2 regions of the Cellulosimicrobium sp. RS genome follow, and region 1 is predicted to be linked to the other one. Evidence: riboswitches for the same ligand, from Rfam matches in the RefSeq annotation. Region 1 holds a riboswitch; the other holds the start of a gene.
What was found. A riboswitch is a leader RNA that binds a small molecule or an ion and turns the genes downstream of it on or off. The one in region 1 is predicted to bind FMN.
Positions count from the first base shown of each region.

Region 2: linked by a shared signal. The riboswitch ahead of pnuC (nicotinamide riboside transporter PnuC) and the one ahead of ribD (bifunctional diaminohydroxyphosphoribosylaminopyrimidine deaminase/5-amino-6-(5-phosphoribosylamino)uracil reductase RibD) in region 1 are both predicted to bind FMN.

Region 1 is NZ_JBJXVU010000008.1:187,258-202,401, reverse strand. Features, by position in the region: gene ACI769_RS14030 (MerR family transcriptional regulator) at 8-598, opposite strand; gene ACI769_RS14025 (bifunctional nuclease family protein) at 813-1,286, opposite strand; gene ACI769_RS14020 (MerR family transcriptional regulator) at 1,410-2,165, opposite strand; gene ACI769_RS14015 (FHA domain-containing protein) at 2,168-2,650, opposite strand; gene ACI769_RS14010 (DUF881 domain-containing protein) at 2,826-4,244, opposite strand; gene ACI769_RS14005 (small basic family protein) at 4,247-4,579, opposite strand; gene ACI769_RS14000 (DUF881 domain-containing protein) at 4,576-5,544, opposite strand; gene ACI769_RS13995 (CDP-alcohol phosphatidyltransferase family protein) at 5,541-6,161, opposite strand; gene ACI769_RS13990 (DEAD/DEAH box helicase) at 6,571-8,472, shown strand; gene ACI769_RS13985 (PH domain-containing protein) at 8,600-9,082, opposite strand; gene hisG (ATP phosphoribosyltransferase) at 9,129-9,983, opposite strand; gene ACI769_RS13975 (phosphoribosyl-ATP diphosphatase) at 10,094-10,357, opposite strand; gene ribH (6,7-dimethyl-8-ribityllumazine synthase) at 10,431-10,898, opposite strand; gene ribB (3,4-dihydroxy-2-butanone-4-phosphate synthase) at 10,895-12,322, opposite strand; gene ACI769_RS13960 (riboflavin synthase) at 12,319-12,942, opposite strand; gene ribD (bifunctional diaminohydroxyphosphoribosylaminopyrimidine deaminase/5-amino-6-(5-phosphoribosylamino)uracil reductase RibD) at 12,942-14,075, opposite strand; FMN riboswitch at 14,234-14,359, opposite strand; gene rpe (ribulose-phosphate 3-epimerase) at 14,642-15,144, opposite strand, start outside.
Region 2 is NZ_JBJXVU010000010.1:120,130-135,273, reverse strand. Features, by position in the region: gene ACI769_RS15830 (glycosyl hydrolase family 18 protein) at 1-846, shown strand, start outside; gene ACI769_RS15825 (phosphatase PAP2 family protein) at 930-1,625, opposite strand; gene ACI769_RS15820 (phosphatase PAP2 family protein) at 1,625-2,323, opposite strand; gene ACI769_RS15815 (RidA family protein) at 2,379-2,774, opposite strand; gene ACI769_RS15810 (NUDIX domain-containing protein) at 2,936-3,433, shown strand; gene ACI769_RS15805 (hypothetical protein) at 3,478-3,606, opposite strand; gene ACI769_RS15800 (acetyl-CoA C-acyltransferase) at 3,799-5,031, opposite strand; gene ACI769_RS15795 (acyl-CoA dehydrogenase family protein) at 5,146-6,387, opposite strand; gene pnuC (nicotinamide riboside transporter PnuC) at 6,553-7,263, opposite strand; FMN riboswitch at 7,413-7,538, opposite strand; gene ACI769_RS15785 (TetR/AcrR family transcriptional regulator) at 7,721-8,479, opposite strand; gene ACI769_RS15780 (MOSC domain-containing protein) at 8,563-9,024, shown strand; gene ACI769_RS15775 (hypothetical protein) at 9,194-9,454, opposite strand; gene ACI769_RS15770 (hypothetical protein) at 9,692-9,979, opposite strand; gene ACI769_RS15765 (TetR/AcrR family transcriptional regulator) at 9,976-10,611, opposite strand; gene ACI769_RS15760 (ABC transporter ATP-binding protein) at 10,766-12,601, shown strand; gene ACI769_RS15755 (dihydrofolate reductase family protein) at 12,705-13,304, shown strand; gene ACI769_RS15750 (DUF2510 domain-containing protein) at 13,341-13,541, opposite strand; gene ACI769_RS15745 (LLM class flavin-dependent oxidoreductase) at 13,713-14,606, opposite strand; gene ACI769_RS15740 (hypothetical protein) at 14,617-15,063, opposite strand; gene ACI769_RS15735 (Dabb family protein) at 15,113-15,144, shown strand, end outside.

The DNA.
Region 1 (15,144 bases):
CGAGGGGTCAGCCCGCGGTGCGGGCCTGACGGCGCTGGGCGAGCTCGTCCTGCGGGCTCGTCGCGGTGCCGTCCTCGTCCTCGAGGGACTCGGTCGGCAGCTCGGCGAGCGTGCCCTCGACCTCGCGCCACACGCGCCCGACGGCGATCCCGAACACGCCCTGGCCGCCCTGGACGAGGTCCACGACCTCGTCGGGCGAGGTGCACTCGTAGACGCTCGCGCCGTCGCTCATGAGGGTGATCTGCGCCAGGTCGTCCACGCCGCGCTCGCGCAGGTGCTCGACGGCCGTGCGGATCTGCTGGAGCGACACCCCGGTGTCGAGCAGGCGCTTGACGACCTTGAGCACGAGGATGTCGCGGAAGCTGTACAGGCGGTGCGAGCCCGACCCGGACGCCGGGCGGACGGTGGGCTCGACCAGACCGGTGCGGGCCCAGTAGTCGAGCTGGCGGTACGTGATGCCTGCCGCGCGGCACGCCGTCGGGCCGCGGTAGCCGGTCGTGGTGTCCTGCTCGGTGATGTCCTCCCCGAAGAGGAGGCCCTGCGCGCCCTGCGGAACTGCCGCGCCGACACCGACGCTCGCCTCACCGCTGCTGTTCACTGTCGCCTCCTGGGGTGATGTCACGACCAAACTATGGGCGCCGTCGGGGGCCGTCAACGACCGACGCCTCGGGCGTGCGGGCGTGTCGCGCCCGCCACGTCGACGCGTCGACCGCTGAACCCTCGACCTGAGGTCGAAGGTCTGTCTTGTCCGGTGTGTCCCGAAGCCTCGACCACGACCCGAGGGTCGGGGTCGCCACGCACCGGGACCGCTCCTACTCGTCCACCGAGAAGTCCTCGGGCTGGACGTGGTCGAGGAAGTCGCGGAACTTCTCGACCTCCTCCTGCTGCGCGACGTCGACGACCTCGACGCCCGCCGTCGCCACGACCTCCGCGGAGCACAGCACCGGGCTCCCGGTGCGCACCGCGACGGCGATCGCGTCCGACGCGCGCGAGTCGAGCCGCACGCCGTTGCTGAGCACGAGCTCGGCGAAGAAGATGCCGCCGTCGAGGGCGACGATCTCCGCCCGCTCGAGCCGCACGCCCACCGCGTCGAGCAGGTCCCGCAGCAGGTCGTGCGTCATGGGCCGCGGCGTGGGCAGCCCTGCCTGCGCCATGGCGATCGCGCTCGCCTCCCGCGGGCCGATGACGATCGGCACCACGAGCTCGGACGCGTCGTCGAGCAGCAGCACCACGATCTCCTGGTCGCGCTGCTGCTGACGGACCCCCAGCACCTCCACCGGGACCATCGGGACGTCGTCGCTCACTCCACCACCGTACGACTCCACCCGGCATCCGGCAGGGGGTGCGCACCGGGCGTGCGCGACGGGCGTCGGGCCGTCGCGCGAGGCACGGCGGAGCGGGTGCGGGCGTCAGCGGGTGAGGTCGTCGACGCCCTGGCGCACGAACACGGTGTGCAGCTGCGCGCACAGCTCGCCGACCTCGGACGCGACGGTGCCGGCGTGGGCGCGCGCGGACGGGCTCTGCTGGCCGCGCCACGGCGAGACGACCTGCTGCACGAGGCTCACGTGGCGGTCGGCGGCGGTGCGCAGGGAGCGCAGGTGGCGGGGCTCGATGCCGTAGTCCGCGAGGCCGGCGGCGAGCACGACGACGTCGAGCGAGCGCGCGTCGAGCTGCCCGCCCGGCGCCTGGCGGAGCACGCCGGCCTCGATGAGGCCCTCGACGAGCTCGCGCTCGACCCCGGCGGCGGAGACGAGCGCGTCGACGGTGTAGCGCTGGCGGACGCCGGCCGACCCGGGCTCGCCGTCGGTGGTCGCGAGGCGGGGGGCGAGCGTCTCGGCGTCGGTCCCGGCGTCGAGCGCGGCGAGGCGGTCCTTGATGACCTTCAGCGGCAGGTAGCGGTCCCGCTGCTCGACGAGCACGAAGCGCAGGCGCTCGACGTCGGCGGGGCTGTACTGGCGGTAGCCCGACGCGGTCCGCACCGGCTCGATGAGGCCCTGCTCCTCGAGGAAGCGCAGCTTGGAGTGGCTGACGTGGGGGAACTCGGCCCGCAGCGCGCGCAGCACGTCGGAGATGCGCATGGTCGCGCGGCGCGAGATCCCCTGGGGCCACGGTTCGGGCCCGTCCGCGGGCTCCGGGGCCGTGGCGTGCGCGGCGCCGGTCGACATGTTCACGACGGGGAGGCCGCGCCGCCCGACGACGCCGCCGCGTGCGGGCTGGCGTGGAACGTGAGCCGGTACTTGCCGATCTGGACCTCGTCGCCCGTGCCGAGCGCGACCGCGTCGATCCGGCTGCGGTTCACGTACGTGCCGTTGAGGGACCCGACGTCACGCACGACGAAGTGCTCGCCCTCGCGCACGAACTCGGCGTGCTTGCGGGACACGGTGACGTCGTCGAGGAAGATGTCGGCGTGCTCGGAGCGCCCGGCGACGGTGCGCTCGGCGTCGAGGAGGAAACGCGAGCCCTGGCCGGGGCCGCGCTGCATGATGAGCAGGGCCGAGTGGCGGGGCAGGGCGGCGACGGCGGCGTGCTCCTCGGGGCTCAGGCCCCCGGGCTGCACGCCCTCCTCGATCGGGGCCTCGATCCGGCCGAAGCTGACCGTCGTGTCGCTGGTCGCCCGGTTCGGCACCTCAGGACCGCCTGGGACACTCATCACGCCTCCTCGGGGCTCACGCACGTCGTGCTCGAGCTCGGAAACCGCACCGGGGGACGAGCCCCGGGGTGCGGGAAACTGGTGCTCGAAAACTACTACACCTGCAGGTCACGCGGTGCGTGCGACCCTCGGTCGTCCCAACCTACCCCGGCCCGTGGGCCTGCGGGAAGCCGGTTCACTCGTCGGCGGGGACGGGGGTCGCGTACCGGGGTGCGCGGGGCTCGACGGTCGCGGTGACCTCGGCCCTGTCCTGCTGGGTGACGGTGGTGCGCGCGCCGTCGGCGCGCAGGGACGCCATGGCGCCGCCGGGGATCTCGAGCGCGGTCTCGAGCGTCGACGGGTCGCCGATCGCGGTCCACCGGTACGGGGACGAGATCACCTGCCCGTCGACGACCACGCCGTCGGAGGTGTCCTCGAAGTAGCTGCTCGCGACGAGGCGGACGCCGTTGACCTCCATGGCCTCGGCGCCCGCGTTGCGCAGCTCCTCCAGCACGTTGAACAGGCCGAACGCCTTGAGCGGTTCGGCACCCTCGACGACCTCGATCTCGACGCCCGGGCCCTCGGCGGGGAGCCGGCCCGAGAGGATGCCGAGCGTCTCGGCCTGCTGCTCGGCGAGCTCGAGCGCGGCGCGCTCGCGGCCGGAGCCGGACTGCAGCTCGTCGCGCGTGGCCTCGAGCGAGGACACCTGGTCCTCGAGCTCGCCGGAGCGCTGGGTGACGTCGTCGAGCAGGCGCACGAGGTCGCTCTGGCGCAGGGAGGAGAGCTGGTCCTCCTGCGTCTGGCTCACCTGGACGACGAGCGCGAAGCCGAGGAGCGCGCACAGGACGCCGACCATGACCTGGGAGCGCGACGCGCGCGGTCGCATCGCCCGGCCGAGGCCGCGCAGCCCGCGCGGCTCGGGCTGGGTGGGGGTGCCGTGGCGCCCGACGGCGGCCGTCGCCCCGGTGACCGGGTCCGGCTCGGCGGTGGGCGCGGTCTCGGCGTCCTGCTCGGGCGCCGCGGCTTCCGGGGTGGTCGTCGCGCCCGTCGTCGCGTCGGGCGTCGCAGGGTCCGGCGTGTTGGCGGCGGGGCTCGGGTCGTCGGGCTGGTCGGCGCGGTCGTCGGGTGCGGGGCGCTCCCCCGCTGCTGCGGCCGGGACGGTGGTGTCGCTCGGCACCGTGTTGTCCGGGTCGCTCGGCGCGGCCGTGCCGGGGGTGCCGCTGGTGCCGGTCGGCGCGGCACCGGTCGGGGTCGTGTCGGCCGCGGTGCTGCCGTCGTCCTCGAGGTGGCCGGTGGTGGCCACGGTCTCGCCGGCCGCCGGTGCGTCGCTCGGCGTCGTGGGGTCGCCGGGGACCGCTGCGGGCTCGTCCGGGTCGTCGTGGGGCGCGCCGGGCGGCGCACCCGGGCCCGGGCCGGTCTCGACGGGGGTGGTGGCGTCCTCGTCGGAGTCGTCGGTGCGGGGCGGGACGTGCTCCGTGTCGCGCGCGTCGTCGTCGGTCCCGGGCTCGGTGCCGGGGACGGCGGGGGTGCCGACGGCGGCGTCGTCACCGTCCGCGGGCGTGGTGGGGTGCTCGGGCCGGTCGCCCGGAGCCTGGTCGCGGGGGTCGCGGCTCATGCTCACGCCTTGAAGATGTGGCGCCGGATCGCGGCGGCGTTGGAGAAGATGCGGATGCCGAGGACGACGACGACGGCGGTCGAGAGCTGGCTGCCGACCCCGAGCTGGTCGCCGAGGAACACGATGAGGGCGGCGACGACGACGTTCGACAGGAACGACACGAGGAAGACCTTGTCGTCGAACAGGCCGTCGAGCCGGGCGCGCAGGCCGCCGAACAGGGCGTCGAGGGCGGCGACGACGGCGATGGGGAGGTAGGGCTGCAGCGACACGGGCACGGTGGGTTGCAGGACGAGGCCCGCGACGATGCCCACCACCAGTCCGACGACTGCGATCATTCGACGATCTCCTGCCCTGTCTCGTGCGGTGCGGATGGGGTCCCGGACCCGTCGGTCGTGCCCGGCGCGGGGCCGGTCTCCTCGGCGGGTGCGTCGGAGTCTACGGTCGTCTCCGGGGCGTGCGCGAAGAACAGCGTGGGCGCGGACCGGCCGGGCAGGTCGAGGCGGCTCTGCGTCGTCACGCCGGAGCGGATGCCGTACTGGGTGCCGAGGAGCTGGAGGAAGTCGGACGTGCCGGACCGCAGGAGCGAGGTGCGCATCGCGTCGGGGTCGCCGATCGCCTCGACGCGGTAGGGGCCGACGAGGGGCTGCAGGTCGACGAGCACGGCGTCGCCGGCGCTGCGGATCGCGGACAGGCCGGTCAGGCGCTGGTCGTTGATCGCGACGGCCTCGGCGCCGCCGGCCCACAGGGCGTTGACGACGCGCTGCAGGTCGGAGTCGTGCACGAGCGAGCTCGCGTCGGTGGCCCCGGAGGACAGGCCGCCGCCGGTGTCGTCGAGGGTGACGACGACGCCCTGGCCCTCGACGGGCTGCGTCCCGGTGAGCGCGCCCTCCTCCTGGAGGCTGTCGAGCACGTCGGCGCTCGCGCCGCTCAGGGCCGCGCCCTGGAGCTGCTCGATCTCGCCGGACAGCTCTGCGCCGCGGGCGGAGAGCTCCTCGGCGGTGGCCTGGCGTTCGAGGATCTCCTGCTCGAGGGTCTCGCGTGCGGCGATGACGCCGGGCTGCGGGGCGCGCAGCTGCACGGCGGCGGCGGTGGTGACGACGCCGAGGACGACGGCGAGGGCGACGAGCGCGACGGTGCCGGTGCGGCCGCGGTGCGGGGTCTGCCCAGCGGCGCGGCGCGCGGCCGCGGCGGCGTACCCGGGGTCGAGGGGGCGGTGCATGACCTCGTTGAGGAGGGTCATGGACGCGTCCACGGGTGCGCGGCGCGCGGCGGCGGGCTGGTCCGGTCGCGTGTCGGTCACGGCGTCTCCTTCGTCGCGGTCCCGGGCCGGTCGGTGCGGGCGGCGCGGTCGCGCAGGACGAGCGCCCGGGTCTGCAGCACGTACTGCGCGCCCGCGAGCCAGTACAGGCCCACGCCCCACCAGGTGAACGCCCACCCGGTGACGGCGGCGACGTCGCCGAGCCAGCCCGGCATCTCCGCGAGGAGCAGCAGCGGGAACGCGTACAGCAGGGCGAACGTGCCGGCCTTGCCCGCGAAGCTCACGGGCAGCGGCCCGTAGCCGTGGCGGGCGAGCAGCGGCAGCAGGCCCGCGAGCAGGACGTCGCGCGCGACGATCGCGACGACGAGCCACACGGGCACGACGTCGCGCCACGCGAGCCCGAGGAGGGTGACGAGGATGAAGAGGCGGTCGGCGGCGGGGTCGAGCATCTGCCCGAGGCGGCTCACCTGGTCCAGGCGGCGCGCGAGCACGCCGTCGAGCCAGTCCGACGCCCCGGACACGGCGAGGACGACCAGGGCCCACACGTCGTCGCCGCGCACGATGAGGACCGCGAACACGGGTACGAGGAGCAGCCGCAGGAGGCTGATGACGTTCGGGACGGTCAGGACGCGCGAGCTGACCTGCTGCCCTGCCGTCACACCCACCGCCCCGTGCTCGCGTCGCGCCGTCGCGGCGACCTGCCGCGCGCGACCATCCTACGTACCGGCCCCGGTGACCTGGGCCCTCATTTCGCGGCGCGGCGCCCCGCAGGGCCCGAAATCACCCGCTTCGCCCGGTGTCCGGGGCGGGCCGGGCACCGGCGGGGCGGGTGCGGGTGAGGGACGTCACCGGGCCCGGCCCCGCGGCCCGCCCGCGCCCTCCGGTACGATGGGTGGACCTTTGGAGTTCGTCGCTCGTCCCGCGTGTGTCCGTGAGAGTGGCCGACCCCCCTGATCTCCCCGATCGTGGCGGTGGCCGGCCTGGTGTGTTCGGGAGTGCGACCTGCGAGAACCGACCCGGTGACCGCACGCCACTCCACACCCCGAAACGAACGGTCCTCACCCTTTCATGACTGCTGACGTCGTCGCGCCCTCGCACGCCCTCGACCACTCCACCGACACCTCCCCCGCCGTCGCGGAGCAGACCGCTCCCACCGGCCCCGTGTTTTCCGACCTCGGCCTGCCCGCGCCCCTCGAGCGCGCCGTCGCCGACCTCGGGTTCGTCACCCCGTCCGCGATCCAGGCCGAGGCCATCCCCGCGCTCCTCGCGGGCCGCGACATCACCGGCGTCGCGCAGACCGGCACCGGCAAGACCGCCGCGTTCGGCCTCCCGCTGCTCGCCGCGATCGACCCCACGCTGCGGCGCGTGCAGGCCGTCGTCCTCACCCCGACGCGCGAGCTCGCGATGCAGGTCGCCGACGCCGTCGAGTCGTTCGCGGCGCACCTGCCCAAGGTCGACGTCGTCGCCGTGTACGGCGGCTCGCCCTACCAGCCGCAGCAGCGGGCGCTCGCGGCCGGGGCGCAGGTCGTCGTCGGCACGCCCGGGCGCGTCATCGACCACATCGAGCGCGGCACCCTCGTGCTCGACGACGTGCGCTTCCTCGTGCTCGACGAGGCCGACGAGATGCTGCGCATGGGCTTCGCGGAGGACGTCGACACGATCTTCTCCCGCGCGCCGCGCGAGCGTCAGGTCGCGCTGTTCTCCGCGACGATGCCCGCCCCGATCCGCCGCGTCGCGAACGAGCACCTCACCGACCCGGTCGAGATCGCCGTCGCCCGCCAGTCCTCCACGGTGACGAGCGTGCGCCAGACGTACGCCGTCGTGCCGTTCCGCCACAAGACCGGCTCCCTCGTGCGCGTCCTCGCCACGTCCGACGCCGAGGCCGCGATCGTGTTCACCCGCACGCGCGGCGCCGCGGAGGAGGTCGGGTCCGCGCTCGTCGAGCGCGGCATCTCGGCCGCGACCATCTCGGGCGACGTCGCGCAGAAGGAGCGCGAGCGGATCGTGGAGCGCCTGCGCTCCGGTGCGCTCGACGTCCTCGTCGCGACCGACGTCGCCGCGCGCGGCCTCGACGTGGACCGCATCGGTCTCGTCGTGAACTTCGACCTGCCGGGCGAGCCCGAGGCGTACGTGCACCGCATCGGCCGCACCGGCCGCGCGGGCCGCACCGGCGAGGCCCTGAGCTTCGTCACCCCGCACGAGCGCGGGCGCCTGCGCGCGATCGAGCGCACGACCCGCACCCCGCTGCAGGAGATCGAGATCCCCTCCCCCGCGGACGTGTCCGCGCACAAGGTGCGGGCCCTGCTCGGGCAGGTCCCCGCCCGCCAGGAGGCAGGCCGCCTGTCGATGTACGCCGACATGGTGCGCACCTTCCTCGCCGAGCACGACGTCGACCCGGTCGACCTCGCCGCGGCCATGGCGGCGCTCGCGGTCGGTGACGACGGGCCGCGTGCCCGTGAGGAGCAGGAGCGGTTCGAGGCGGAGCGGGCCGCGGCGCGCGAGCAGTCGAAGGCGCGTCGTACGGAGCGCGCGGGCGAGCGTCCGTCGCGCGGTGACCGTGCGTCGGGCCGGCGCGAGGGCGACGGGACGCGCGGTATCCGCCGCGACGCCGTCGGGACGCGCTACCGCCTGTCCGTGGGGCACAAGGACGGCGTGATGCCGGGCGGGATCGTGGGCGCGCTGACGAACGAGGCGGGTCTGGCCGGGTCGGACGTCGGCAAGATCGACATCTTCCCGTCGTTCTCGCTCGTGGACATCACCGCCCCGCTCGACGCGGACACGATGGACCGCATCTCGCGGGCACGGGTCGCGGGCAAGGCGCTGCGCATCCGTCTCGACGAGGGCGCGCCCGCGTCCCGGGGCCCGCGTGCCGGGCACGGCCCGTCGGGTCGTCGTGACGAGCGTCGTGACCGGTTCGACCGTGCCGACGACCGGGGCGAGCGCAAGCCGCGCCACCGCGCCGCGTTCTGACCCGCGCCGCCGGCGGCAATCCCGCCGGCGCACGACGACGGCCCCCGGATCTCCTCGATCCGGGGGCCGTCGTCGTCGGTACGGGGTGACCCGTGGCGCGGGCACGGGAGGCCCGCGCCTGCGGTCCTTACTCGTGGGCCTCGCCGTGCGCCTTCACCAGGGCGGCGAGGCGACGCGCCTCCGCCTCGCCCCGGGCGCCGTCGGCCCGTTGGATGCCCATGACGGCGAGGGTGGACCCGTCCGCGAGGTCGAGACGCACCCACGCGTCGCCGGAGCCGAAGCGGACCGACACGATCTGGGGCCAGGCGAGGCGGCGCGTGTAGATGACGTTGCGCACCCGCAGGCCCTCGCGCGTCGGGACGGCGTGCACGCCGCCCAGGCGCCACAGCAGCCACGCCGCGAACAGCGCGAACGCCGCGATGGACAGCCGGTTCACCCACGACGTGCCGAGCGGCCCCGTCGCGGACAGCCCCACCACGACGCACCCGCCGACGACGACCACGCCCGTCGCCCAGGCCGACACCAGGCCGAACCGGGGCCGGAACGTGCGGTACGGGTCGTCGTCGCGGTCGCCCGGCAGGCCGGGGTCGGGGAACGGGTCGGTGCTCATGCCGCCACCGTCTCACACCCGCCGACCACCCACCGGGGGCCGAGGTTCAGAGGCGCGAGGCGTGGATCCGGGTCACGAGGATCGCGCGCGCACCCACGTCGTACAGGGCGTCCATGACCTGGTTCGTGCGGTCGCGGCGCACCATCGCCCGCACCGCCGCCCAGTCCCGGTCGTGCAGCGGCGACACCGTGGGCGACTCCAGGCCCGGCGTGATCGCGACCGCACGGTCCACGAGCGACACCGGCACGTCGTAGTCCATGAGGACGTACTCGTGCGCCGTCAGCACCCCCTGCAGACGACGGGACAGCACCTCCACCCCCGCCGGGACGTCCGCCTCCGCAACCTTGCGCGGCCGGATCAGCACCGCCTCCGACACCAGGATCGGGTCGCCGAACACCTCCAGGCCGGCGCCCCGCAGCGTCGTGCCCGTCGAGACCACGTCCGCGACGACGTCCGCCACCCCGAGCTGCACCGCCGACTCGACCGCACCGTCCAGGTGCACCACCGTCGCGTCCACCCCGTGCGCCCGCAGGTGCCCCTCCACGAGGACCTCGTACGACGTCGCGACCCGCAGCCCCTGCACCTGCTCCAACGACGTGATCGTCCCCGCCGGCGCCGCGTAGCGGAACGTCGACCCCCCGAACCCGAGCTGCATGTGCTCCACCGCGTCCGCGCCCGAGTCCAGCAGCAGGTCCCGACCCGTGACCCCGACGTCGACCGTGCCCGACCCCACGTACACCGCGATGTCGCGCGGGCGCAGGAAGAAGAACTCGGCGTCGTTGTCCGGGTCCGCCAGCACCAGCTCGCGCGGGTCACGGCGCTGGCGGTACCCCGCCTCGCGCAGCATCTCGACGGCGGGCTCGGACAGGGACCCCTTGTTGGGGACGGCGATACGCAGCATGACAGGACCTTCGTTCAGGGGATCGGGCAGGAAGAGGGGAACAGCAGGGACGAGCGAGGGGCGAGCGGCGCTCGCGGCCGGGAGCGGGGGACGCTCACCGGCGCGGCCGCTCACAGATGCTCGTACACGTCCTGCAGGCTCAGACCCTTCGCCAGCATGAGGACCTGCAGGTGGTAGAGGAGCTGGGAGATCTCCTCCGCCGTCTTCACGTCGCCCTCGTACTCGGCGGCCATCCACACCTCGGCGGCCTCCTCGACCACCTTCTTCCCGATCGCGTGCACGCCGGCGTCCAGCTCCGCGACCGTGCCGGAACCGGCAGGTCGCGTCGTGGCCTTCTCGGACAGCTCCGCGAACAGGGACTCGAACGTCTTCACGGGCTCCAGGGTATCCGCCGCCCGGACCCGGCCGGGGCGTGTCCGCCCAGCGGGCACGCCCCGACCCGGTCCGTCACAGGTCGCGCAGCGCCACGACCGTCGCGACCGCCGCCTCCGCGGCCTCCGCACCCTTGTCCTCGCGCGACCCCTCCAGGCCCGCCCGGTCCAGGGCCTGCTGCTCGTCGTCGCACGTCAGCACACCGAACCCCACCGGCACCCCCGTGCGCACGCTCACGTCCGTCAGACCCGACGTCGCCGCCTGGCACACGTACTCGAAGTGCGGCGTCCCCCCACGGATCACCACGCCCAGCGCCACCACCGCGTCCGCGCCGTGCTCCACCGCGCGTGCCGCCGCCACCGGCAGCTCGAACGACCCCGGCACCCGCACCACGCTCACGTGCGACACGTTCGCCGCCGCCAACGCCCGCCGCGCGCCCGCCAGCAACCCGTCCATCACCTCCGTGTGCCAGCTCGCCGCGACCACCGTCACCCGCAGCCCCGACCCGTCCACGCTCACCGTCGGCGCACCTGCCCCGCTCATCCCTCGTCCTCCTTCGTCTCCGTACCCGGCTCGTCGCCCGGCTCCACCAGGACAGCCCCGTCCGGGACCGCCACCGTGTCCAGCAGATGACCCATCGCCACCTTCTTCGTCACCAGGTACGCCCGGTTGTGCTCACCGTGACCCACCTCGATCCGCTCCGCCCCCACCACGTCGATGCCCGACGCCACCAGACCCGTCACCTTCGCCGGGTTGTTCGTCAGCAACCGCACCCGCGACAACCCCAGGTCCGCCAGGATCGCCGCCGCCGCCCCGTACTCCCGACGATCCACCGGCCACCCCAGCTCCAGGTTCGCCTGCACCGTGTCCAGACCAGCGTCCTGCAGCTCGTACGCCCCGATCTTCGCCAGCAACCCGATCCCCCGACCCTCGTGCCCCCGCAGGTACACCACCGCACCCCCCTCCGCCGCGACCCGCCCCAACGCCGCCCCCAGCTGCGGACCGCAGTCGCACCGCAACGACCCGAACGCGTCCCCCGTCAAGCACTCCGAGTGCACCCGCACCACCGGCACCACCTCCGTCCCGACGGCGCTCGCGGCCTCCGCACCAGCCTCACCCCGACCCGAGGCACCAGCAGGGGGGACCGCAGGGACCAGCGCCACGTGCTCCGCCCCCGTACGCAGGTCCCGGTACCCCACCACCCGGAACCGGCCGTGCACCGTCGGGAGCTCCGCCGACGACGTGCGGTGCACCCGCCGCGCCACCGCCTCCCGATCCGGCACCTCCGTGGCCACCGCAGGCGCCGAGTCGTGCACCCGCCGCCACGCCACCAGGTCCGCGATCGTGATCAGCACCAACCCGTCACGCTCCGCCAACGCCGCCGCGTCCCCCAGACGCATCATCGTCCCGTCGTCGTGCACCAGCTCCGCGATACCCCCGACCTCACCCCTCCCCGCCAGACGCACCAGGTCCACCGCGGCCTCCGTGTGCCCCGCACGATGCAGCACACCCCCCGGCACCGCCCGCAACGGCAGCACATGACCCGGCCGGATCAGATCACTCGCACCCGACGCCGGGTCCGCCAGCACCCGCAACGTCCGCGCCCGGTCCTCCGCCGAGATCCCCGTCGACACCCCCGTCGCCGCGTCCACCGTCACCGTGTACGCCGTCCGCCGCGGATCCTGGCTGTGCGGCACCATCAACGGCAGCTCCAACGCGTCCGCCCGCGCCGCCGGCATCGGCGCGCACAGGTACCCCGACGAGTGCCGGATCGTCCACGCCACCCACTCCGCCGACACCCCCTGCGCCGCGAACACCACGTCCGCCTCGTTCTCCCGGTCCGGCGAGTCCGCCACCAGCACCGGACGCCCCACCCGGATCGCCGCCAACGCCTCCTCGACCGACCCCAGCCGCACGGCCCCCGACCCCTCCGGCACCGCGGCGCTCGCGGACCCCGCGCCCGTCACGACGCGCTCCCGGGGACCACGCCGGACACCAGCAGGCGCTCGACGTACTTCGCGAGCACGTCCACCTCGAGGTTCACCCGGTCGCCCGGCACCAGTCGCCCGAGGATCGTCGCCTCGAGCGTCGTCGGGATCAGCGAGACGCCGAACGTCTCGTCGTCCACGTGCGTCACCGTCAACGACACCCCGCTCACCGCGATCGAGCCCTTCTCCGCCACGTAGCGCGTCAGACCCGCAGGGGCGGAGAGCACCAGGTCGTCCCACCGCTCCCCCGGCGCGCGGCTCACGAGCGTCCCGACGCCGTCCACGTGGCCCTGCACCACATGACCGCCCAGCCGCGCGTCCGCCCGGACGGCCCGCTCCAGGTTCACCGGCGACCCCGCCACGAGGTCACCCAGCGCAGTCCGCCGCAACGACTCCGGCATCACGTCCGCCGTGAACGACCCGTCGCCCCCGAGGCTCGTGACCGTCAGGCACACCCCGTTCACCGCGATCGAGTCACCGAGCGCCGCGTCCGACGCCGCGAGCGGCCCCTCGACCGTGAGCACCGCGTCCTCCCCCGCGCCGCCAGGGAACGCGATCCCCCGGACCCTGCCGATCTCCTCCACGATCCCCGTGAACATCAACCCACCCGTCCTTCCGTGCTCTTCCTGGACACCACCAGCGCGTCGTCCCCGACACGCCTCACCTCCACCGTGCGGAACCGGTGCGCGTCGGCGATCGTCGCCACACCCAACCCGTCCACCGCTCGCCGCCCGCCCCCCAGCAGCACCGGGGCCACGTACGCGTGCAGCTCGTCCACCGCGCCCGCGGCCAGGAACGCCGTCGCCAGCGTCGGACCGCCCTCCACCAGCACGTGCCGCACCTCGCGCTCCGCGAGCCGCTCCAGCACCTCACCGACGTCCCGCGTCAGCACGTGCACCAGCTCGCCACCCTCCCCGTGGACCCGCGCCGTCGGCGGGATCCCCCGCAGGCCCACGACCACCCGCAACGGCTGGTGCTCCGCCAGACGCGCGGCGCTCGCGGCCTCGTGGGACGAGCCGTGGGTGGGCACCCGCGCGGTGAGCTCGGGGTCGTCGGCCAGGAGCGTGCCCGTGCCGACGACGATCGCGTCCACCTCCGCCCGCACGCGGTGCGCGTGCTCGCGCGCCGCGGGCCCGGTGATCCACCGGCTCGTCCCGTCCGCGGCGGCCACGTAGCCGTCGAGCGTCGTAGCCGTCTTGAGCGTCACGTACGGCGTGCCGCGCCGGACGGCCGTGAGCCACACCCGCAGGAGCTCCTCGCCCTCGGCGGCGCGCAGGCCGCGCACGACGCGGACCCCCGCGGCCCGCAGCCGGTGCGCGCCGCCCGTGGCGACGGGGTTCGGGTCGTCGACGCCGAGCACGACCTCCGCCACGCCCGCGGCGACGAGGGCGTCGGCGCACGGGCCGGTGCGACCGGTGTGGGCGCACGGCTCGAGCGTCACGACCGCCGTCGCGCCGGCCACGTCGACGCCGCGCGCCCGGGCGTCCGCGAGGGCCGCCGCCTCGGCGTGCGGCGTCCCCGCGCCACGGTGCCACCCCTCGGCGAGCACGGGCCGCGGGTGCGGGTCGATCGAACCGGGCGCGGCGCCGTCGGGCAGGGTCGCGCCGGGCGGAGGGCCCAGCAGGACGCACCCGACGCGGGGGTTCGGCCCGTGCGCCGGCCCTCGGGCCGCCAGCTCGAGCGCGCGCGTCATCGCGTCGTCGACCGTCAGGGTGCGGGGATGCTCGCCCATCGTCCTCCTCCCGGGCACGGGCGCTCCGGGGTGAGGGCGGGCGGCGGGTCGAGCCACGAGGGCTCGACGGCGTCGCTCACCACGGCGAGGCCGTCACCGTCCCGGACGGGTGCACCGGCGGGTCGCCGGAGCACCACGCGCCGAGGCGTGGCCACGCCGCACGTGCTTCCTCCCATCCGGACTTTCACCGTCGGTCCTGGAGTTCCACCAGGTCAACCGCGCGTGGGCGCGGGTCGCGGACTGTCACCGCCGGCTCGGAATTGCACCGACCCCGGAGCACGTTCGTGCGTACTGCGTACTGCAACCGCCGATGTTACTCCGGGTGCGCCCCGCGCGGGTGCGACCGGCGGTCCGACGCGACCTCGCCCGCTCCCGTCGAGGTCGCCGCTCGCGAGCACCGCCTCCCCCTGAGCCGTCGAGCTTCGCCGTCCGACGGCTGGCTCCGCTCTTTCTCCTTGCTCGGTGGTGAGGTTCTCGCGGTCTTGTGGATGGAAGATGTGCGCTTGGCACACTATTTTATGTGGAACGAAGAAGGGGCCCGAAGAGGGCCCCTTCCCGTCCTGACGTCAGTGAGAGTGCGCCGACGCCTCCGCCAGATCGCGCAGCGCCTGGATCTCCCCGGGCACGCTCTCCGCCCCGTAGACCGCCGACCCGGCGACGAAGACGTTCGCCCCCGCGTCCGCGGCTCGCTCGATCGTCGAGCGGGACACTCCCCCGTCGACCTGGATCCACACGTCGAGGCCCGACTCGCTCACGGCCTCGCGCGCCCGCCGGATCTTCGGCAGCGTCCCCTCGATGAAGGACTGCCCGCCGAAGCCCGGCTCGACCGTCATGACAAGGATCATGTCCACCTCGGTCAGCAGGTCCAGGAAGGGCTCCACCGGCGTCGCAGGGCGCAGCGCGACGCCTGCGCGGGCTCCCAGGCGGCGGAGCTCGCGAGCGAGCCGCACAGGGGCAGCAGCGGCCTCGGCGTGGAACGTGACCGACGCCGCGCCCGCCTCCGCGTAGGCCGGCGCCCAGCGGTCTGGGTCCTCGATCATGAGGTGGGCGTCGATCGGGACGGGCGACA
Region 2 (15,144 bases), on a different contig from region 1:
GCGGTCGTGGACTTCCTCAACGTCCAGGGCTACGACTTCCACGGCGGCTGGGTCCCGAACAAGACGGGCCACCAGGGCAACCTGCACCCCGACGGCGCGGAGAACTGGGGCCTCGGCCTCGACGGCGCGCTCGGCATGTACGTGAAGGCGGGCGCGGACCCGTCGCAGATCAACGCGGGCCTCGCGGCCTACGGCCACGGCTGGTACGGCGTCAAGGACGGCACGAAGGGCTGGCAGCCCGCCGCCGGGTACGTCGGCACGAAGACGTACGCCGAGCTGCGCTCGTTCGGCGGGAAGAAGTTCTTCGACCCGAAGATCGGCGCGAGCTGGCTGTACAACGGCGACCAGTGGTGGAGCTACGACGACCCGGCGTCCGTGACGGCGAAGGCCGAGTTCGTCGCGACGCAGGGCTACGGCGGCGCGATGTGGTGGGACCTCTCCGGCGACTACCGCAACGAGCTCGGCGACGCCCTGGGCTCGACGCTGCGCGCGGCGACCCCCGGTCCCGGCGTGGCCGAGGAGTGCGCGGTGCCCTGGTACGGCACCGGCGTCTACACCGGTGGTGAGGTCGTCTCGCACGAGGGCTCGGAGTACAAGGCCCAGTGGTGGACCCGCAACCAGGAGCCGGGTGCCAGCAACGCCTGGAAGAAGATCGGCCCCTGCGGCACCGCGCCCGAGGTCGAGGCGGCGGTCTGCGCCCCGGCCTGGTCGCGCGAGGCCGTCTACACCGGCGGCCAGACCGTGTCCCGCGCCGGCGTGAACTACACGGCCCAGTGGTGGACGAAGGGCGAGCTCCCCGGTTCCGTGACGTGGGGCTCGTGGGACCCGGTGGGTCTGTGCGCCTGAGCTGACGGCTGGTCCGGGTGCCGCGCGCGCCCGGACCGCCCCCGCACGACGACGGGGTGCCGGGAGCGCGTCCCCCCGGGGTCTCAGCGCTTCGAACGCAGGTCGCGGCGCAGATAGTGCCACGCGAGGACGCAGCACACGATGCCGTTGAGGAGCCCCACGACGACGTCCGCCGGCCCGTGGGCGCCGCGGTAGAGCCGCGAGAGCCCCACGCCGAGCGGCACGAGGCAGCACAGCACCGTCACGACGACGCGCAGGACCGGGTTCGTGATGCGCTGCGCGAGCAGGGCGAGCGTCAGGTAGAACGCCGCCGACGCGCCCGTGTGCCCCGAGGGGAAGCTGGACGTCGGGGGCGCCTCGTCGAGCCGCGAGACGTCGGGCCGCTCGCGCCCCACGACGATCGACGACGTGAGGAAGATCAGCGCCTGCAGTGCGACGGCGAGCGCGGGCACGAGGGCGAACCACCACTGCCGGGTGCGCCACCACACGAGCGCGACGGTGAGCAGCGTGCCGCCGATGATGAACTCGGTCGTGCCGATGAGGGAGAGCACGTCGGTGACGGTGTCCCAGAACGGCGTGCGCCGTTGCTCGAACCACCGGTTGACCGCGACCTCGCCCGGCAGGTCGCCGAGCGGTCCGGTGACGAGGAAGCCCGTCGCGACGATGACCACCCACAGCACCGCCCCCGGGAGGAACGCCCGCAGACCGACGTCGCGCAGCACCTCCTTCGCCGTGGGGCGGGTCGTGTCCAGCTCGTAGCGGTGCACGAAGGGTTGCATCAGACCTCGTTCCTGGGAGTGTCACCGGAGGGACGGCCGGACCGCGCGGCGGTCCACCCGTGGTAGCCGACGGCGGACGCCCCCGCGACCGCGCCGCCGAGGAGGATCCCGCCGACGACGTCGGACGGGTAGTGCGCGCCGAGCAGCACGCGGTCGGCCGCGGTGACGAGGGCGAGCGCCGTCGCACCGCCGACCACCGCGACGCGGCCTCGCCGCCCGAGCAGCGGCCAGACGAGCACGCTGAGCGTCACCCCGACGGCCGCCGCGTTCATCGCGTGCCCGGAGGGGAAGCTCGCGCCCGGCACGGTCGACACGGCGTCCTCGAGGACGGGCCGCGCGCGGCCGACGACCTCCTTCGCGCCGAGGCCGAGAGCCCACGCGCCCCAGATCGTCCCGGCCGCCCAGGCCGCGCGCGACCCGAGCCCGTGGCGTCGCCACGCCCAGACGCACACGCCCATCGCGGCGAGGTTCATCCACCGCGCGGCGAGCGCCTCCTGCCCCACGAGGAGCGCGCGCTCGAGCGCGGGGCGCTCGCCGGCGAACCGCGTCGCCGCGGCGACGGCGGCGCGGTCGGCGTCGACGACGACCCCCGACTCCGCGCGCACGAGCCAGGCGAGCGCGAGCACGGGGAGCGAGGCCGCGACCCCGTACGCCGCCGCCCGCCACAGGGCGCGGTACGGGGTCCGGTCGGCTGGCACCCCCGGACAGTAGCGGCACCCCCGTGACGTCGCGCGCGGGAGCGGGTGCCTCGCGTCAGGCGGGGAGCGCCGCGACCGCCTCGATCTCGACGAGCGCGCCCGGCCGCCCGATCCCGACCCGCAGGACGGTCACGGCGGCGGGGTGCGGGCCCCAGACCTCGCCGACGGCGGCGAAGCCCTCCATGAGGTCGGCCTCGGGGTCGAGGTAGACGGCGAGCCGCGCGACGTCCTCTGGCCCGGCGCCTGCCTCGGCCAGCACGGCGAGGACGTTGCGCAGCGCCTGCGCCGTCTGGGCCGCGATGCCGCCCTCGACGATCGCGCCCGCGGCGTCCGTGCCGTTCTGCCCGCCGACGTAGAGCGTGCGGCTCGTCTCGACGATGGTGCCCTGCGAGAACGCGGGGTTGCGGTGCAGCCCGGGCGGGTTGAGGTGCGTGACGCTCTGCGTGGCCATGGTCGTCCCCTTCTGCGGTCCCGGTCCTGGTGCTGCCGACGCTACGCCGTGCCGCCGACAGACCCCCGACAGGCCCCCGGACACGACCCCGAGACGCCCTCGGCGGGTGGTCCGCGCGGCCCCGACGGGCCGGTCCGGCGTCGGCTGTGTAGGAAGGAGGGGTGAAGCAGTCAGCAGGGCTCGTGCTCTACCGGTTCCGTGCCGACGTCGTCGAGGTGCTCCTCGGGCACATGGGGGGCCCGCTGTGGGCGCGCAAGGACGCGGGCGGGTGGACGATCCCCAAGGGCGAGGTGGAGCCGGGGGAGGACGAGCACGCGGCGGCGCTGCGCGAGTTCGCGGAAGAGCTCGGCGTCCCGGCTCCCGCCGGCGCGGCACCGGACCTCGACCTCGGCACGGTGCGCCAGCGCGCGGGCAAGCTCGTCGCGGCGTGGGCGCGGGAGGCGGACCTCGACGTCACGACGATCGCGAGCAACACGTTCGCGCTGGAGTGGCCGCCGCGCTCGGGACGCATGCAGGAGTTCCCGGAGCTCGACCGGGCCGGCTGGTTCGCGCTCGCGCGCGCCCGCGGGCTCGTCGTCGCGGGTCAGGTCCCGCTGCTGGACCGGCTGGAGGAGCTGCTCGCGCGCGAGCCGGCGCGGAGCACGACGACCGAGGGATGACGAGAGCCCGGGACCGCGGTCCCGGGACCGTCGAGCGGGAGACGTCAGCCGAGCAGGTAGGGCGCCGCGGCGAAGCCTGCGGCGAGCCCGACGAGCGCGACGGCGACGGCGGACAGGTGCGAGCGGCGCGCACGGCTCGCGGTACGGCGGGCTGCGTCGGTCACGGTGGTCATGACGGTCCTCTCGTGGGGGGCGGTTCCAGGGAGAGGGACCACGTCAGACGCGATCCATGACGCGAAACCCGGCCGTCGTGGCGCGATCTGCGTCACACCGCGGCGGCCGAAACGCGCCAACCCTGGTGCAGCATCGTGCACCAGGGTTGGTCGGCTCGCGCGGCGGAGCCCCGAGGGGGCCCGCCCGGAGGGTCAGGCGCGCAGGACGAGCGCGTCCCCCTGCCCGCCGCCGCCGCACAGCGCCGCCGCGCCGACGCCGCCCCCGCGGCGACGGAGCGCGAGCGCGAGGTGCAGCGCGAGCCGAGCGCCCGACGCGCCGACCGGGTGGCCGAGCGCGATGGCGCCGCCGTCGGCGTTGACGACGTCCGCGTCGATGCCGAGGTCCGCGACGGACTGCAGCGCGACGGCGGCGAACGCCTCGTTGATCTCCACGAGGTCGAGGTCCGCGGCGGCGATCCCCTCGCGCTTCACAGCGGCCTCGATGGCCCGCGCCGGCTGGGAGTGCAGCGAGTTGTCGGGTCCCGCGACCTGGCCGGCCGCGCCGATCTCGGCGAGCCACGGCAGGCCGTTGCGCTTCGCGAAGGCGCGGCTCGCGACGACGACCGCCGCCGCGCCGTCGGACAGGGGCGAGCTCGACCCGGCGGTGATGGTCCCGTCCTGCACGAAGGCGGGGCGCAGGCGCTCCAGGGCCTCGAGCGTCGTGTCGGCGCGCACGCCCTCGTCGTGCTCGACGACGACCGGCTCGCCCCGCCGCTGCGGCACCTCGACGGGGGCGATCTCCTCGGCGAGACGCCCGGCGTCGCGCGCCGCGGCGGCCCGCTGGTGCGAGCGCAGCGCGAACGCGTCCTGCTCGGGGCGGCCGATGCCGCGCGTCACGCAGCCGCGGTCGGTGAGCTCGCCCATGACCTCGCCGCTGAACGGGTCGTTCAGGCCGTCGTGCGTGAGCGAGTCGGCCATCGTCACGTCCCCGAACGCGAACCCGGAGCGCGACCCGACGACGAGGTGCGGCGCGTTCGTCATGGACTCCTGGCCGCCCGCGACGACGACGCTCGCCTCGCCCGTGCGGACCAGCCGGGCCGCGTCGATGATCGCGGTGAGGCCCGAGAGGCACAGCTTGTTGATCGTCACGGTGGGCACGTCCCAGCCGAGGCCCGCGAGGATCGCGGCCTGGCGCGCGGGGCCCTGCTTGGCGCCCGCCTGCACGACCTGCCCGACGATCACCGTGTCGACCTGCTCCGGCGCGACGCCCGCGGCCGCGAGCGCGCCGCGGATCGCGTGCGCGCCGAGCTCGGCCGCCGAGAGCGAGGCGAGCGCGCCGCGGAAGCGCGCGAACGGGGTGCGCGCGCCGTGCAGGAGGACCGGGGTGACCTCGTCCTCGGGGGTGACGGCGGCGGCGTCGGGCAGGGGGCTGGCGTCGGTGCTCATGGGACTCCGATCCGGGAGGGCGAGGAGACGGGGCGAACAGGAAGGAGCCCCGGCGCCGCGAGGAGGGGCGAGCGGCGCCGGGGAGCGGGGGGAGGGCGTGCGCCCTCGGGCCCGTCAGACGAACGCGGAGACGCCCGTGATGTCGCGCCCGACGATGAGCGCCTGGACCGACTCGGTGCCCTCGTACGTGTGCAGGGCCTCGATGTCGGCGAAGTGCCGCGCGACGCGGTTCTGGAGCAGGATCCCGTTGCCGCCGAGCAGGTCGCGCGCGCTCGCCGCGACCTCGCGCGCCCCGCGGGTGCACGTGTACTTCGCGAGCGACGCCTGCGGGCCGGTGAGCGTCCCCGCCTCGTCGAGCCGCGTCATCTGCGCGACGAGGAGCTGGAGCTGCGTGATCGTCGAGAGCATCCGCGTGAGGCGCTCCTGCACCATCTGGTTCGCGGCGAGCGGGCGCCCGAACTGGACGCGCTGCTTCGCGTACGCGACCGCGGCCTCGTAGCACGCGACCGCGTGCCCGACGGCGGCCCACGCCACCCCGAGGCGCGTCGCGAAGAGCACGCGCGACGTGTCCTTGAACGACCGCGCGCCGGGCAGGGCGTTCTCGGCGGGGACGAACACGTCGTCGAGCACGACGTGCGCCTGCCAGATCGCGCGGAGCGACACCTTGCCGGTGATGGTCGTGCCCGTGTAGCCCGGGTTGTCCTGCGGCACGACGAACCCGTGGACCTGGCCGTCGCCGTCGTCGCCGACGAGGCGCGCCCACACGACCGTGATGTGGCCCGACGACCCGTTGCCGATCCACTTCTTCTCGCCGTTCAGCACGTAGCCCTCGACGCCGTCGCGCGTCTCCTTGCGCGCCGTCGTCTCGAGCGAGACGGAGTCCGAGCCGTGGGTGGGCTCGGTGAGCGCGAACGCGCCGAGGATCTCCCCGCGCGCCATGGGCTCGGCGTACTTCGCCCGCTGCTCGTCGGAGCCGAGCATCTGGATGCTGCGCAGCGCGAGACCGCCCTGGACGCCGCAGATCGTCGCGACGGAGCCGTCGCCGCGCGACATCTCCATCGCGGCGAGGCCGGCGGCGAGCTGGCTCACGTGCGGACGACCGTCGACGTCGACGCCGTCGCGCAGCAGGTCGAGCTCGCCCATGCGCTTGACGAGGTCGAACGGGACCTCGGCGCGCTCCCAGTAGTCGTCGATGACGGGCAGCACCTCGTCCTGGACGAACTGCCGGACGCGCTGCAGGTGGGCGCGGTCCTCCTCGGTCGCGTCGGCGAACGCGCCGGCGTAGTCGAGGTCGAGCGGGGTCGCGAGGTCGTAGGTGGGCTCGGTGACGCCGGGCATGATCGGGGTGGTGGGCATCGGTGCTCCCCTGGGAGGGCGGCTGCGGTCGGTCGACCGTCCTCGACGCGGTTGCCCGGGGTGCGGGCCCGGCGTCGGCGGCGGTCCCTCCCATAGTGCAGCGATACCCCGTCTCAGTCAATCGAGACGGGGTATCGGTGTGGGTGGGGTCGGGTGACCGGCGGGTCAGGCGGGCGCGCCCGCCGCCGCGGCGTCCGCCTCGGCAGCGGCGGCCGCGCGGCGGTTGACGCGCCACCACACGAAGAACCCGACGAGCGTGAACGCGCCGTAGAACACGTACATGAACGCGGACGCGTAGAAGCCGGCCGAGATCAGCAGGGGCACGCCCACGACGTCCACGGCGACCCAGATGAGCCAGAACTCGACCCAGCCCTTCGCCATGCCGTACGTCGCGAGCAGCGAGCCCATGAAGATCCACGCGTCGGCCCAGACGGGCTCGTACGACTCGAGCGCGCGGAAGACCGGGGTCAGGAGGGCCGTGCCGCCGACGAGCGCGACGACGAGGAACACGCGCTGGCGCCACGACGCCCAGCGCGGCACGACGGCGACGCCGTGGCTGTCCGCGTCGGCGTCGCCGAGCCGCGCCTGGGTCTTGCGCCACTGCACCCACCCGTAGACCGACACGACGACGAACATCACCTGGCGGCCCGCCTGGCCGAGCAGGTTGACCGGGTTGGGCGTCGCGAACACCGCGCCGAGGAACACCGTGAGCAGCAGCAGGTTGCCGACGATGCCCACGGGCCACGCCCACACCTTGCGCCGCATGCCGCCCAGCGCCGACGCCAGGCCGAACCCGTTGCCCACGATCTCGCGCCACAGCAGATGCTGGTCGCCGATCGTCAGCTGCGCGTCGAACAGCGCGTGGATCAGGTCCATCGGATGTCCTCGTCCTCCCGGGCACGGGCGCTCCGGGGTGAGGGCGGGCGGCCGGGCCGGGCCACGAGGGCCCGACGGCGTCGCTCACCACGGCGAGACCGCGCCCCGTCGCGCGGGCTCGCGAGAGCCCGGCCGAGGACGGCCGCGCCGCACGTGCTTCCTCCCATCCGGACTGTCACCGTCGGTCCTGGAGTTCCACCAGGTCAACCGCGCGTGGGCGCGGGTCGCGGACTGTCACCGCCGGCTCGGAATTGCACCGACCCCGGAGCACGTTCGTGCGTACTGCGTTCTGCAACCGCCGATGCTACTCGCGCATTCCCCGGGCACGGGACTCGCACCGCACCGTCCCACGGACTGAAACACGATGCGACCCTGCGCCGCCGAGCAGGTGGTCCTGGTCCGTCCGCGGGCGCAGACGAACCAGGACCACCTGCTCGGCGGGGCGGGGCGGGAGGGGTCAGGCCAGGGCGTCGCGGACGGCGCGCGCGACGTCGTCCGCGACGCCCTGCGCGTCCGCGTCCGCGTCCACCACGGTTACGACGACGCGCCGCGCCGCGGGCACGCCGTCCCCGCTGCGCTCCTGGGCGGCGGCGTCGGGCGCGGCGTACCGGCCGACGGCGGCGCGGCGCAGGTCCGCGAACGCCTCCTCGAGCTGGGGGCGCAGGTCCTGCTCGGGGGAGCGCAACCACCGGCGCAGGAGCGCGTTGTGCACGGCGACGACGGACGCCGCGAACGCGATGGACGCTGTCGACCGGCGCTCGTCCGGCGGGAGCGCGTCGCGCAGGTACGCGGTGAACGCGCGCTCGTAGCGGTGGGTCGTGACGAGCTCGCGGTCGCGCAGCGCCGGCACCTGCTGGAGGAGCTGCCAGCGGGCGAGTGACGTCTCGCGCTGCCCGACGTGGTGGTCGAACACCAGCCGCGCCGCGCGGCACACCTCGAGGTACGGGTCGACCGTCGGGTCGGGCGTGAGGTGCCCCTCGGCGTCGGGCACGGGCCGCGTCGCGGCGAGCATGACGACGACCTCGTCGAGCAGGAGCTCGTGGTCCGCGAAGACCACGTCCTCCTTGGACCCGTAGCGGCGGAAGAAGGTGGCGCGGCTGACCTGGGCGGCGTCGGCGATCTCCTCGACGGTCGTCTGCTCGTACCCCTTGCGGGTGAAGAGCTCGATCGCTGCGTCGACGGCCTGGGCATGGGTGCGGCTGCGGACGTCGGTCATGCACCGGACGGTACACCGGTACCCGGCGCTCGCCCGGCCCGGGGCGGTGGCCCTGGGGCGGCGCCGGGTGCGAGGCTGGGGCCATGCCGGACCAGCCTCGCGTGCACGCGATCCACGTCGCGAAGGCCCGTCGGCTGCCGACGCGGGTCGTCGCGTCGGTCGAGGCGGAGGAGGGCAAGGGCCTCGTCGGTGACCGGTACCACGGGTCGAAGCACCGGCACGTGACGATCCAGACGCTCACCGACCTGGCGGCGGCCTCCGCGGACCTCGGGCAGGAGATCGACCCCGGTCTCACCCGGCGCAACGTCACGCTCACCCACGGCGACCTGCCCACGAAGCCGGGGTCGTTCCTGCGGATCGGGGACGTCGAGCTCCAGGTGCTCCGGATCGCCGCGCCGTGCCGGCTGCTCGACGACTGGATCGCGCCCGGCGCGATGCGCGCGATGCACACGCGGGGCGGCGTCGTGTGCCGGCTGCTGTCGTCCGGCACGGTCCGGGCGGGCGACGTCGTGGTGTGGGACGCGGCGGCCGCCGGCGAAGCCTGAGCCCCGGGGCGGCCTCCGGCCCGACGGTGGCCGGGCGCGTGCCGTCGGCAGCGGCGCCCGTGCTTCGACGGTAGACCTGTGGCGGCGCCCGCGTCGACGGCTGGAGCGGGTGAGACCGCGGGCGTCGGGGAGATCCCTGGTGCGCGGGCCGTGGGCGCCGGACCGAGGGTCAGCCGCCGAGGAACGCCTTCATCGCGAGGGTCGAGAAGAGCACGGCTCCTGCGGCCACGGCCAGGGCGACGACCCAGCCGTTCGCCCGCTCGACCGGGGGGACGGCGGGCCGACGCGCGGGGGCCGCGCCCCGCCGTCGGGCCCGGGACGCGCGGCGCGCGGTGAAGCGCAGGCCGCGCGCTGCCGCGCGGGCGGACGGCTGGTCGGGTGCGCCGTCGTGGGCGGGGAACGCGGTGTCCCGGGCGGGGGTGGGGGTCACGGTGCGCCTCCGGAGGTTGGCCGGCGCCGCTGACCGGCGCCGTACCGACAGTCTGTCCCGCGGCGCACCCCGGGCGCGTCGCCCGTCCGGTGGATCCTGCGGCCCGCCGGGGTGCGACCTCCGGATGACGAGCGCGTGGTCCTCGTGGCCCGCGAGGTGCACGCTCTCGCACCGCCGGCCGCACGGGCGACCCCACGGCCGACCGCACGGCGGCCCGGACGAGCGACCGCCCGGCGGTCAGCGCGGGGCGTTCTCCTGGTACCGGGGCCGGCCGCCCCGGGCGGCGCGCTGCAGGTAGCGGACCTCGCGCAGCGCGACGGCCGCGGCGACCACCAGCGGGACCCACGCCCAGACGCGGCCGCGCAGCACGAGCACGAGGCACACGACCGCGACGACGATCCCGCCGAGCACGGTCGCGACGCTCGCCCAGCGCACGCCGCTCCGGACGTCGTCGGCCCGCTGCCACCAGCGGCGCAGCCGCTCGCCGAGGCCGGGGCGGGGTGCCGGCCCCGGGCTGACGCTCATGCGCGGGCCTCGCGCGTGAGGGCGACGCCCTCGATGCTGCGGACGGCCATGCGGAGCGCGTCGGCGCGCGAGATCTCGCCGTCGTCGGCCATGGACCACGCGTTGAAGAGCATCCACCACAGGGTGCGGACGATCCACGCCACGCTGAGCTGGTCGTCGACGACGCCGGCCTCCTGCCCGCGGCGCAGCAGCTCCCGCACCGGCTCCTCGGCCTGCTCGGACTCGGCCCAGAACGCGGACTCGGCGTCGGCGAGCTCGGTGAACAGCACCATGTACCAGGGGCCGAGGTCGAAGTACTCGAAGGCGAGGCGGCGCAGCGCGGAGGCCGGGGGTCCGTCGTCGAGCCGCGCGGCGGCGATCGCCGCGCGCGTGCGCTCGACGGTCTCGGCACCGATCGCCTCGACGAGGTCGGCACGCTCGGGGAAGTAGCGGTGCAGGGTCGTGCGGCCCACCTGGGCGGCCTGCGCGACGTCGCCGAGCGACGCGGACTTGTCCGTGCTGAGCACCGAGACGGCCGCGTCGAGGATCGCGCGGCGGGTCCGGGTGCGGGTGCCGCTCGTGGGCGGCTCGTCGGGAGCCGCTCGGGAGGGCGTGGCCGCGGGGGTGCTCCGCGCGCTCGTTCGTGCCGTCACGCGGCCCACGATAGCCCGCGTCGTGACGGAACGCCGCTTGTCACGGATGGAACACCCATGTTCCACTAGGGGCGTCGAGCGCCCCGGCGCACGACCTCTCGCGCCGCGTCAACGACGGTTGACACGAGAGAGGATGTCAACCATGGTTGACGACATGTCCCCGACCTCCACCACGCCCGAGGCCCCACCCGCTCCTCGCGACGCCACCCCTCGGGGCCCGTTCCTCCCGCGCCTCGCGGTGCTGTGGCAGTTCGTCCGCCCGCACCGCCGGACCCTGCTGCTCGGCCTCGTGCTCGGGCTCGGGACGACGGCCGCCACCCTCGCGACGCCGATGGTGACCAAATGGGTGCTCGACACGCTCGGCACGGGGGAGTCGCTGACCCCGGCCGTGCTCACGCTCGTCGGGCTGCTCGTCGTCGGGCTCGTGCTCGGGCTGTGGCAGTGGGTCCTGCTCGGCACGCTCGCCGAGCGCGTGGTGCTCGACGCGCGGTCGTCCATGGTGCGGCGCTTCTTCCGCGCCCGGATCGGCGCGCTCACCGGCCGTCCGACGGGCGAGCTCGTCACGCGCGTCACGTCCGACACGGTGCTGCTGCGCGAGGCGGCGTCGTCGAGCCTGGTCAACCTCGTGAACCTGGCGGTGTCCCTGGTCGGGACGGTCGTCCTCATGGGCGTGCTCGACCTCGTCCTGCTCGGCACGACGCTCGGGGCGATCGTCGTCATCGGCGTCCTCGTGGGCGCCCTCATGCCCCGCATCGCGAAGGCGCAGGAGAAGGCGCAGGAGTCGCTCGGCAGCCTCGGCGGCACGCTCGAGGGTGGGCTGCGCGCGATCCGCACGATCAAGGCGAGCCGCGCGGAGGGGCGCCAGATCGACCGGGTGCTCGACGACGCGCAGGACTCCGCGCGCCACAGCGTGCGGGCCGTGCGGACCGAGGCGGTCGCCTGGAGCATCGCCGGGGGCGGCATCCAGCTCGCGATCATCGTCATCCTCGCGCTCGGCGCCTGGCGCGTGGACCAGGGGCTCCTGGCCGTGTCGAGCCTCGTCGCGTTCCTGCTCTACGCGTTCCAGATCGTCGAGCCCGTCACGGGGCTGACCATGAACGTCACCCAGCTCCAGGCCGGCATCGCGGCCGCGGGGCGGATCCGCGAGGTCCAGGCCATCGAGCCGGAGGAGGACGACGACCCCGCCGCGCGTCGGCCGGCCGGGGTGGGCGCGGCGTCGGGCACGGCGGCCCCGCACGACGCGCCGCGGCTGTCGCTGCGCGGCGTCACCGCGCGCTATCTGCCGGGCGGCGAGCCCGTGGTGCGCGACCTCGACCTCGACGTGCCGTCGCGCGGGCAGGTCGCGATCGTCGGCCCGTCCGGGGCGGGCAAGACCACGACCTTCTCGCTCCTGCTGCGCTTCCTGCAGCCCGAGTCGGGGCGGATCCTCCTCGACGGCGTGCCCTACGACGACCTCACGTTCGACGACGTGCGGCGCCGCTTCGCGTACGTCGAGCAGGAGACCCCCGTCGTGCCGGGCACCATCCGCGAGAACCTGCGCCTCTCCGACCCCGCCGCGACCGAGAAGGCGATGTGGGCGGCGCTCGCGCAGGTGCGTCTCGACGCCAAGGTGCGCTCGCTGCCCGACGGCCTCGACACGTCGCTCGTCGGGACGACCGTCTCGGGTGGCGAGCGCCAGCGCGTCGCCCTCGCGCGCGCCGTCCTGCACGCGCCCGACGTGCTGCTCCTCGACGAGGCCACCGCCCAGGTCGACGGGCTCACCGAGGCGGCCGTGCACGCCGTCATCGAGGACCTGGCCCGCGACCGCGCCGTCGTGACCATCGCGCACCGCCTGTCCACGGTCATCGACGCCGACGTCATCCTCGTCATGGAGGACGGCCGCGTCCGCGCGCGCGGCACGCACCCCCAGCTCCTCGCGACCGACGAGCTCTACCGCGAGCTCGTCGCCGCCCTCCGCATCGCCACCGAGGAGGCCCCCGCACCGCGCTGACCCGGGTGCGGCGATGAGTTCCGCGCCCGCCCGCGGTCGGACGTGTCGTCAGGACGGACGACGGCGGCCGCGGCGCACGCGGGCCGCGGAGGGTGAGGGCGGCATGGGGAACGTGACGTGCGACGTGGCGGTGTCGGTGGACGGGTACTCCTCGCGCCCCGACCAGACGCTGGAGCACCCGTTCGGCGCGGGCGTGGACCTGCACCGGTGGATGGTCGAGACCGCCGACGAGAACGCGGCGGAGATCGCCGCGATCGTCGACGCGGGGGCGTTCGTCATGGGCAGGAACATGTTCACGCCCGGGCGAGGGGAGTGGGACCCGGACTGGCAGGGCTGGTGGGGCCCGGAGCCGCCGTACCACGCGCCGGTGTTCGTGCTCACGCACCACCCGCGCGAGCCGCTCGTCCTGGAGGGCGGGACGACGTTCTTCTTCGTCACCGACGGCGTCGCGTCAGCCGTCGCGCAGGCGCGGGAGGCCGCGGGGGACCGGGACGTCGCGATCGCGGGCGGGGCCGCGACCATCAACCAGGTGATCGCGGCGGGGCTGCTCGACGAGCTCCGGCTGCACGTCGTGCCCCAGGTCCTCGGCCACGGCGACCGCGTGCTCGACGGCGTCCCGCCCCTCGCGCTCGAGACCGTCGCCGTGCGGGCGGCGTCCCAGGTGACCCACGTGACCTACCGCGTGCGGGGGCCGCTCGGCTGACGCGTCTCCCGGCGGGCGGCTGTCCCGGCAGGGGACTCAGCCGAGCACGGCGAGGAGGAGCGGCGCCGCGACGACCAGCACGACCACCGATCCGAGCACGACGACCCGCCGCCACGGGCCGACGTCGTCCCGCGCCCGGCGCTCGCGCGTCCGGTCGGTCCACGCCGCGCCGTCGTACCAGCGCTCGCTCCCCGAGCCCGGTGCGTCCGCGTACCACCCCGCCGGTGCCTTGCGCACGTCGCCTCCTCGCGTCCCGGTCCGGTGAGCCCTCGCACGACATGTGTCGCGGGCCCTCTGTCTCTGACACGCAGCGACGCCCCGAGAGGTTCCACCCGAGCGGGAGGACGTGCCGGAGGTGCGGCACACTGTGCGCGTGGAGAACACTCCCGAGGCGTGACGGCCTGTGCCCTACAGCCCGGCGACCTGCGCGGCGCCGTCGGTCGCGATCTGCTCGAACACGCGCTCGTCGGCCGCGAACTGGGTGCCCGGGATGGGTCGGTGGACGACGATCTCCGTGATGCCGACCTCTGCGTACCCGCGCGCCGTCTCGACGAACGCGTCGACCGACTCCAGCGCGGGGTCGGGCGTGAAGCCCGTGAGCAGGATGCGCTCCACCGACCCCGGGTCGCGACCGGCGTCGCGGCACGCGGCGTCGAGCCGCTCCACCTGGTCGCGGACGGCGGCCCGCGACTGCGCCGGGGTCGCGTCGTCCCCGAGGCGGCCGTCGCCCGTCGTCACCCACGCCTGCCCGTAGCGCGCGGCCAGCCGCAGCCCGCGCGGGCCGGTCGCGGCGACGGCGAACGGCACCCGGGGCGACTGGACCGGCCCGGGGATGGTCCGCGCCTCGTGCGCCCGGTAGTGACCCTCGACGTGCGTGACGGCGGGCTCGGTGAGCAGGCGGTCGAGCAGGATCGTGAAGTCGCGCAACCGGTCGGCGCGCTCCCGGGCCGACCACGGCTCGCCGCCGAGGACCGTCGCGTCGAAGCCCGTCGTCCCCGCGCCCAGGCCGACGGTCACGCGCCCGCCCGACAGGTCGTCGAGCGTCATGACGTCCTTCGCGAACGTCACCGGCTCGCGGAAGTTCGGCGACGACACGAGCGTGCCCAGCCGCACCCGCTCGGTGACGCCCGCCGCGGCGGCGAGCGTCGGGACCGCGCCGAACCACGGGCCGTCGCGGAACGACCGCCACGACAGGTGGTCGTACGTGTAGGCGGCGTGGAACCCGAGGTCGTCGGCGGACCGCCACACGTCCCGGCCCTCGCGCCACGGGTAGATCGGCAGGATCACGGTGCTCACGCGCATGGTCGCCAGCCTAGGGACAGCGGCCCACGCTGTCCGCCTGCCGGGTGTATCGCAGGAACGGCGTGGTCGTCCCCTCCGGGCACAGGTCGACGTCCGTGGCGAGCGCCCGGCCCGTCTGCGCGAGGAAGCGGCAGACCGCGTCGAGGGTGTGCTGGTCGTGGATCTCCCGGGCGTCGACGTCGAAGGCGATCTCGTCGTCGGGCCACAGGAACAGGTTGACGGAGACGCCGGGGGCGAGGCGGACGAAGGCCGTCGGGAGCGCGTGGTCCGCGGCGCGGTGGAGTGCGCCACCGTCCCACGGCCGGCCGTCCCGCTCGACGGACCAGCCGAGCGCGCGGTACCGCTCGACGAGCCGCGCGCCGTCGGACGCCCGGCTGCCGCGCACGAACCCGTCCGGCAGGCGCCCCTCGACGCTCTCGTCGAAGGACCTCGCGAGGTCACGCCAGAGGATGCGCACGCGGCGAGACTAGCGGGCGCCGGTCACGTGCCCCGTCTACCGTGGCGAGGTGATCCAGCACACCGTTGCCTTCCGCCTCGT